DNA from 2 places in the Arthrobacter sp. GW822-FHT05G07 genome. Region 2 is predicted to be linked to the other one. Evidence: riboswitches for the same ligand, from Rfam matches in the RefSeq annotation. Region 2 holds a riboswitch; the other holds the start of a gene.

Region 1 (3,950 bases), on a different contig from region 2:
CCTTGGACTGGACACCGGAGCCCCGCAAAACGTCTATGTCCTGGACGTGGCCAAGCTGACCCAACTCAACGGCAGGGACCTGCCCGCCGGGGGCATCACACTCGCCCCCGGTGGCACGTACACGCTGCCCGACGGCAAGGGAAGCATCAGCTTCGACGGGCTGAAACGCTACATCGGAGTGGATGTGCGCAGCACCCCCGCCCAAGGTGGGGTCCTGGCGTTTTCCCTGCTGGCCGTGACAGGCCTGATGGTTTCGTTATATGTGAACCGGCGCCGAGCCTGGGTCCGCGCCGGCACCCACGAGGACGGCAGGACGATGGTCGAGTACGGCCTCCTGGCCCGAGGAGAAGACCACCGCCTGGCCGCAGAGGCCACCGCCATCCGCGCCCTGTTGGCACGGCGATGGCAGCTTCGGGAGGAAAACAGTGGCGTATAGCTTCCTGCTGTCGTGGCGTTGGGTGGGGTGGCTGCTGCTGGCCGCACTTTTCGCCGCCGCATGCATAGGCCTGGGAAACTGGCAGATGGACCGTCGGAACCAGACAGTGGCAGAGATCCGCAGGGTCCAGGAGAACTACGACAAACCCCCCGCGCTGTTTCAGGACGCCCGCCCCTACTTCGAGGTCGCCGACCCCGACGCGAAGTGGACAACCGTTGCAGTGTCCGGCCGGTACCTTGTCCAGGACCAGAGAATCGTCAGGAACCGGCCCAATAACTCCGTTGCCGGATATGAGGTAGTGGTTCCGTTCCGGCTTGCTTCCGGTGAAACGATCGTGATCAACCGGGGGTGGCTGCCGATCGGCAACCTTCGGCCCGGATACCCCGATGCCGTGCCGGCCCCGCCACCGGGCGAGATCTCCGCGGTGGTGCGCATCAAACCCTCCGAACCCGACCTTGGCCGGGACGCTCCCGAGGGACAACTGGCCAGCATCGACCTGCCCTACTTCGCGAGCCAGCTGGGCTATCCCTTGATGACAGGCAGTTACGGGGTGATGGCCTCGGAGTCCCCCCAGCCCGCCGTAGTTCCCCAGCAACTTGCCCAACCGGCCGTCAAGGAAGGATCAAACCTGTCCTACGCCATGCAGTGGATCACCTTCGGGGTTCTGGCGTTCGTCGGCTTCGGATACATGGCACGTCAACAGGCCCGCATCCACCGTGAGGAGCGTGAAATCCCGGACGAATCCGCGCAGACAGCAAGCACCGTCCAGCAACCCCGTCATCCCTCCGCGCCCAAGCGTTCCCGCGCCGAGGAAGAAGACGCCCTGCTGGACTCGATGGGACTGTGACCCTGGCGCAGGGCGGCGGATTCCCGCGCAGCGCGGGTCATGGACAATCCCCAACGGACGGACATCACGGCGCGCGGGAACCATCCTGCGCTGGGCCTCGTTGAGCCTTTGGCTGCACATCTGAAGAGACGCACAGCAATTGCGTACCGGCCGCCCGCCACGGCCACCGGATAGCGTCCGCGCCTGCACGACACGGGAACGTAGTGTCACGAAATTGTAACGATGATGCTTTGCGGCTACTATTAATTCAGGTTTTTCTGTACTGAGACCCTTGATGCCCCACGCTGAACCCCGCCCGGGGCATCAAACGACTATCCCTTTTTGACGGCGGGGGTGGAGGACCCAGGATCGGCAGTAAGCCTGCCTTGGGGTGAAGCCGTGATGCCGGTGGCCAGAAAGCCGCCGGGCACGGCCGGGCTTTTTCCTTGGCCCGAACCCGACAGCTAACTTCGCAGGCGAACCGAAAGGATCGATCCCCCTTGTCTTCTGTATCCCCCCATGGCCGCCGCCGAAAGCCAACCTCCGGTTTGTCGCCCCGCGTGGCCGTCCCGATGATGTCCCCCACGAGCGGTCGCCACCGACCCCTGCCAGGCGCAGGGGCGCGGGCGAGCCGCCGCAAACAGGTCACCGCAGCCGCCACGCTGAGCGTCGCCGCGCTGTTGACCGCAGCGCTCACCGCCGCCCATGCCGGCCCGGCCCCCACCGGCACCGCCCCTGCCGTGCAGGCGTCGGGAACCGTCGCTGCCGGCGCACCCGTCCAAGCCCCTGTCGGGGCTTCGATCAGTTATGAACGACCAGCTGTCACCACCGAGCAGGCACCGTTGCCGGTACCCGCCAAGACCCCCCTAGCTGCTGCCGGCGCGGCCGCGGCGACGACCCCGGCGGCCTCCCCGATCCCCGCTGCGGCCCCTGCTCCTGCGCAACCTGTCTCAACAGCCCGGCTCGGGGCGCCCTTGGCCGGCATGTCGGTCACCTCGCCGTTCGGTATCCGCACCAGCCCGATCTCAGGCACCGGGGAGCTGCACACCGGCCTTGACCTCGTGGCAGCCTGCCAGACCGCAGTATTCGCCGCCGGAGCCGGGACCGTCGTGGAAGCCGGATGGTCCCCCTATGGTGGCGGGAACAGAATTGTGGTGGACCACGGCAACGGCCTGAAGAGCACCTACAACCACCTGGCCTCCATCGAAACCTCCGTGGGCGCGACCGTGTCCGCCGGCCAGCGGCTGGCCGCAGCCGGAACCACCGGCAACTCCACCGGCTGCCATCTGCACTTCGAGGTACTTCTTAACGGACAGACCGTGAATCCGCAGGGATGGATGTAAGCCTCGCCCATCGCCCACGATGCCAGGGTCAGAGTCCTGATGTGCCCAGGAAGACGTGGCTGAAGGCGAAGAAGATGGTTGCGGTAACAGCCACGTAGAGCAGCGCGGTAATGATCCAGCCGAACTCACCGACAACGCGGGCCGTTCCGGCGGGTACTTTGATGACTCCATGGGTGATGTTCCGGGCCGTGACCCAGACGAACAGGGGAATCATTGCCGCCCAGACGATCATGCAGAAGGGGCAGAGGATGTGGATGGAGTACAGGGCCTGGGACCACAGCCACACGGCGAAGCCAAACCCAAGCGTGACACCTGTCTGCAGGCCGGCCCAGTACCAGCGGGCGAACGTTGCACCGGAAAGCAGGGCCATGCCCGTGGTGATGATGACGGCGAACGCCACGATCCCAATGAACATGTTGGGGAATCCGAAAACGGAACTCTGCCAGGTCTGCATGACCTGACCGCAGGAAATCCAGGGATTGACGTCGCAGACGGTTTTGTAGCCGGGGTCTTTGAGTACCTCGAGTTTCTCCAGGACCAGGGCGCCGGAGGCGAGCCAGCCGATGACGCCGGTGATGACCAAGAGCCACCCGAACGGCTTGTTGCGGGTCATGCGGGGAATATCCGGCCCCTCAGCAGCTGAAGCAACCCCACGATCGGAGGGTTTCACGTTCGCGGCGGGTTTTGCGGTGCTGGTCATGGCAGAAGTCCTTTTAGGTGGTCTGGCGGCGGGCTTGGTAATCATGATCCCGCAGCTGCGGTAGTGATCAGTGCCTTCAAGGTTCCTTTTTGGGAGATCCCCAGGATCCGGGCACTGACGCGGCCTTGAGTGTCCAGCACCAGGGTGGTGGGCACTGCACGGGGCGGGACGTACTCGGTCATGCCCAGCAGGATGCCGCCATCGCTGTCATCGAAGCTGGGATACTCGACCTTGAAGGTCCGCTCAAAAGCTGCGGCCGTGGCGGCGTCGTCGCGGACGTTGACGCCGTAGAACAAGACCCCTTGGTCTTTGAATTCCGTGTGCAGGGCGGCCAGGTCCGGGGCCTCCACCCGGCACGGAGCGCAGGCCGCGTACCAGAAATTGAGCACCACGACTTTGCCCGCCCAGTCCCGGGCAGCAACTTTTTGCCCGTCAAACAGCCGGCCTTCCAAGGAGACCGCGGCGCCGCGCGACCCGGGCGGGTATTCGTTGACCGACCCGTCCCCGGCGATGTAGTTCTTGTCATCGCCGGCCTTGGCCTGCTGGGCCAGATCGTCCGGGGCTGCGCAGCCGGCGAGGGCAAGTACTGCCGCGCCCAGGCCCAGGATGGTGCGGCGTCCGGGGCGCCGCAGCGGCTCTGGTTGG
Region 2 (3,950 bases):
TCAATGCCCAAGGCCGCGGCGTCCTCCCAAGTATCCACGTCATCCGTGGACCCCGCGGGAACGTCAACGTCCAGCACGTTCAGCCTAGCAAGCAGCCGGAACACTGAAGAGTTCGTTAACCCGGAACCTTCGGACGCTACGGCCACTTCCCGTTCCAAGGCGGCTGTACTGTAAGCCCCCAGGAGTGGTTGCTTGCGCCCGTCAGGAGAAACAGCCATGGCTCCTTCCACGCCGGGAACGGACGCTAGGGCGGCCCACAGAAGGTCAACACCGCGGGAAGCATGCGGCATATCGCAGGCCAGCACCAGCGTCCACGGCGTGTCCGATCCACTCTTCCTCAGCGCAGCCATGCCGGCCGCAATGGCCGCGGCAGGCCCGGCGAACGCCGGCTCCTCCCGCGCCCGCAGGACATCATCCGGCAAGCGTCGGCCGTCCCTTGACTCGTCGCCGGGAGCATCCGGCCCCACCACAACCACCGCCGAAGCACCCCGGGCGGCCTGCAGGGCATGCGAAAGGAGGGTGTCGCCGTCGTACTTCAACGATGGCTTGGGCACCCCACCGAGGCGGGTGGCCCTGCCACCCGCCAAAATCACGGCATTGAACTCCATCCGCCCAGATTACCCGGGACGGCCGGAGGCCAGCAGAAATCGATCAGGCAGCGGATTCCGGCAACAGGAACGGGTCCCAGTCCGGCGCAGGTTTCTCGAGTTCTTTGATCTGCCACATGGTTCCCTGGGGCACACCGGGTTTGAAACGGAGCTTCCAGCCCATCTCAGCCAGCGTGTGGTCACTCTTGGCGTTGTTGCATTTCAAGCACGCCGCAACCAGGTTTTCCCAGGAATCCGCGCCGCCCCTGGATTTGGGGTGGACGTGGTCTATGGTGTGGGCTGTTTTCCCGCAGTAGGCGCAGCGATGGCCGTCGCGGCGAAGTACCCCGCGGCGACTCACGGCGGTGATCCTGTTGTACCGGGGACGGATGTAGCGGTTGAGAAGGATCACGGAAGGTCTTCCGAGAATCTCCTGTGGCCCGACGACAGGCTCGTCGCCTTCGGCCACTACGCTAGCTTTCCCAGTCAGCACAAGGACCAGCGCCCGGCGGAATGTTATTACCGCCAGCGGTTCATATCCAGCATTCAGAACGAGTGTGCGCATGCACGTACCTCTTCACGGCCGCACCCGTCAGGGGCACGAGGGCCGGCTGCCCTCTGCTTGTACGGGCTGTGGATCGACACCATAAGGGTAAGCACTTATATGCCGTATCAACGAATTTTTCTGTGATTTCGTGTGCGGTGTCGGCAAGAGTTCATGCGCGGTTAAAGCAGAACACCCCGCCGGCCGAAGCCTGCGGGGTGTTCCTAAGCTCTGAGAATTAGCCGTTGACGCGGATGAAAACCGGGCCCGAGCCCACGTTGGCGCTGAACAGTGCCGTGGTGGATCCGTTCCATCCACCGTGGACTGCCTGGCCGTTGCCGACGTAGACAGCGATGTGGGCCTGTCCAGCCAAACCACCGTTGGCGTAGTAGGCGAGGTCACCGGGCTGGGCTTCTGCTGCACTGACGGTGCGGCCCAGGGAAAGATAGCCGGCGGGCCAGTCGTGGAAGTTGATGCCCACGGCCGCCAGGGAGTTGGTCACCAGCATGGTGCAGTCCTGGGTCACGCCGATCTGGGCGTAAGCAGCCGCAGCGATGGCTGCCCCGAGACCGCTGGAAGCCGCCGGAGCGGGGGTCGGGCTGCTGACGGCAACGGTCGCGGTGGCTGCCGGAGCGGCCGCCGGGGTTGCTTGTTTGGGCTCAACCTTGGCTTCAACCTTGGCCTGAGCTTCTTCGATCACAACGGGGGCCGGGGCTTCCTCCGTGGTGACAACGGGGCGCTCGTAGGAGATGGCCACCGTGGAGTCCGCGGCGATGGTGGCCTGGACTACGGACTGCACGTCCAGAGTGGACGTTGACGTCGATTCACGATCCACGTTGGTCTCGGCAGCGTTGGCGGCGATCCCACTGGTCAGGACCAGGCCTGAAGCTGCAGCGATAACTGCTGCCTGGCGGCCAACGCCACCGGCGTTGGTGGTGACGGCCTTGGCGATGACGGAAAGCGAGCTGGTCTTGGGGGCCTCAGCACGGTGCCGCGCAACCTTGTTTGCACTGGTCATGATTTTCTCTTTTCGTATCCGAGTGCAGTTGGGGTGCACACGGGTAGTGGGTTGGCCAACATGGGGGCATGCTGGACGACCCCGAACCGGATTATTTCTAGCGGAGGGTGAAGCGTGAGGATGAGGTCCCGGTGGACGCTACGGAGTGCAGCAGCGTTGACGCAGGGGATGCTGATTCGGGCCTGCTGAGAGCGGAGGCCGGGGCTGCTGCCGGTACGGGCGCCAGATGGCGCGAGGTACCTGCCGTGAATGATGCAGCCTTGCAAAGGGTGTTCGACGGGTTCGCGCGAACCGTTGGGGCGCTAAGCCGCGCAGGGGTAGTGCATGATGACACGTAGGTAGCCTCTCCCAGTGCCTGCGAGGTGAGCTGTCGGATTCGGATGGGAGTCATCCGGCCACGCTGCTTCCACGGAAGCTTTGCGACTTAACCCCTAGGCCTTCTTTCGAAGACCGGAAGTGGTTCCCCCGCCCCTGCCAGACGATTTTGCGAACGGACCTTGAGCGGTGGCAGAGCTAGGCAATCCACTCAAGTGCATCGGCCCCCTAAAAAGCCGATGCGCTCTGTACGCTACAACAGTTGGACCTGAATGTCACATTCAGGTCACGGCGCGTCTCCCTAATGCGAGAGGCGACCATCGACTGGGATTAGAGCCAGCCCATGGGGTCTACGACTTCACCGTTGACCTGGACCTCGAAGTGGAGGTGGCAACCGGTGGAAGCGCCCGTGGTGCCACTCAGGGCCACGGTGTCGCCGCGGTTCACGGTCTGTCCTACCTGGACGGTGAAGGACGACAGGTGGTTGTACGTGGTTTCGAGGCCATTGCCGTGGTCGACCACCACGCGGTTGCCTCCGCCGTACTCGTGCCATCCGGCGAAAGTGACCTTGCCGGTAGCTGCGGCGTGCACAGCCGTGCCGCACTGGGCTACGAAGTCCTGACCGCGGTGGAAGTCACCGGCACCACCCGTGAGCGGGCTGATGCGGTAACCGAAGGGGGATGCCGTGGTGAGCGTGTCAAGGGGGCTGGCCATGGTGCCAACGGATGAGGCGCGCTGGATGCTTCCAGCAGACTGGGCGCTGAGCAGCTGCTTCAGCTTTCCATCGGGGTCCGCGGCAGTAGCGACTGCGGCGCGGCTGAAGTCGATCTTGGCCGACGCGGCAGCGGAAACCTCGGGCTGGCTGCCGGCGGGGGCGGCGACGGCGAGGGCCGATTCGGTCTGTCCTGATTCCGACGTGGCCATGACGGGGCTTGTAGCCGGCAGGCCGACAGTCAGGGCAAGCCCGGTGGCGGCAAGCGCAACTCCGGCCTTCTGCCCGACGCCGCTGGCAGCGGCGAAGTCGGCAACCTGGCGCAGCGGGCTCTTACGGCGGCGCACCTGACGCTCGGTGTCGCGGGGCCGGATCTCCGTTACGACGGTGGCTGGCCGCAGCTCAGCAGCGGGGCCGGACGCGCGGCGGCGACCCCTGACGTTCTGCGATGTCAAACTCTGTTCCTCTCTCAAAAGCCTGCGAAGTTAGCTGTCGGATTCGGGTCAGAGAGTACAAAGACCCGGTCCGCACGAGGCGCTCACGGCACACAGGTATCCCAAGAGGGACTTGCATACGTGGGCACTTCTGCTGCGGACTTCACCCCAAGGCTGCTTCTTTAGACAGCCGCTTGTGGTTCCCCCGCCTCTGCCAGTGGTGGTGACACACCTGATCCGCTGGCAGAGCTCGGCTCCGGATCAGGTAACGCTTTGGTATCAGCGCTAGTAGATAACTATAGGGGATGAAGGCCTGCGGTAATAAATTCGTTATCAACAG

What was found. A riboswitch is a leader RNA that binds a small molecule or an ion and turns the genes downstream of it on or off. The one in region 2 is predicted to bind cyclic di-AMP.
Region 1: another riboswitch for cyclic di-AMP. It lies ahead of AC1RJY_RS21390 (M23 family metallopeptidase); the one in region 2 lies ahead of AC1RJY_RS02330 (NlpC/P60 family protein).

The regions. Positions count from the first base shown of each region.
Region 1 is NZ_JBXALT010000014.1:76,580-80,529, reverse strand. Features, by position in the region: gene resB (cytochrome c biogenesis protein ResB) at 1-436, shown strand, start outside; gene AC1RJY_RS21395 (SURF1 family cytochrome oxidase biogenesis protein) at 426-1,283, shown strand; cyclic di-AMP (ydaO/yuaA leader) riboswitch at 1,582-1,755, shown strand; gene AC1RJY_RS21390 (M23 family metallopeptidase) at 1,763-2,605, shown strand; gene AC1RJY_RS21385 (vitamin K epoxide reductase family protein) at 2,634-3,305, opposite strand; gene AC1RJY_RS21380 (TlpA family protein disulfide reductase) at 3,347-3,950, opposite strand, start outside.
Region 2 is NZ_JBXALT010000001.1:528,487-532,436, forward strand. Features, by position in the region: gene AC1RJY_RS02320 (NTP transferase domain-containing protein) at 1-608, opposite strand, end outside; gene AC1RJY_RS02325 (HNH endonuclease) at 652-1,152, opposite strand; gene AC1RJY_RS02330 (NlpC/P60 family protein) at 1,370-2,149, opposite strand; cyclic di-AMP (ydaO/yuaA leader) riboswitch at 2,488-2,648, opposite strand; gene AC1RJY_RS02335 (M23 family metallopeptidase) at 2,795-3,631, opposite strand; cyclic di-AMP (ydaO/yuaA leader) riboswitch at 3,636-3,876, opposite strand.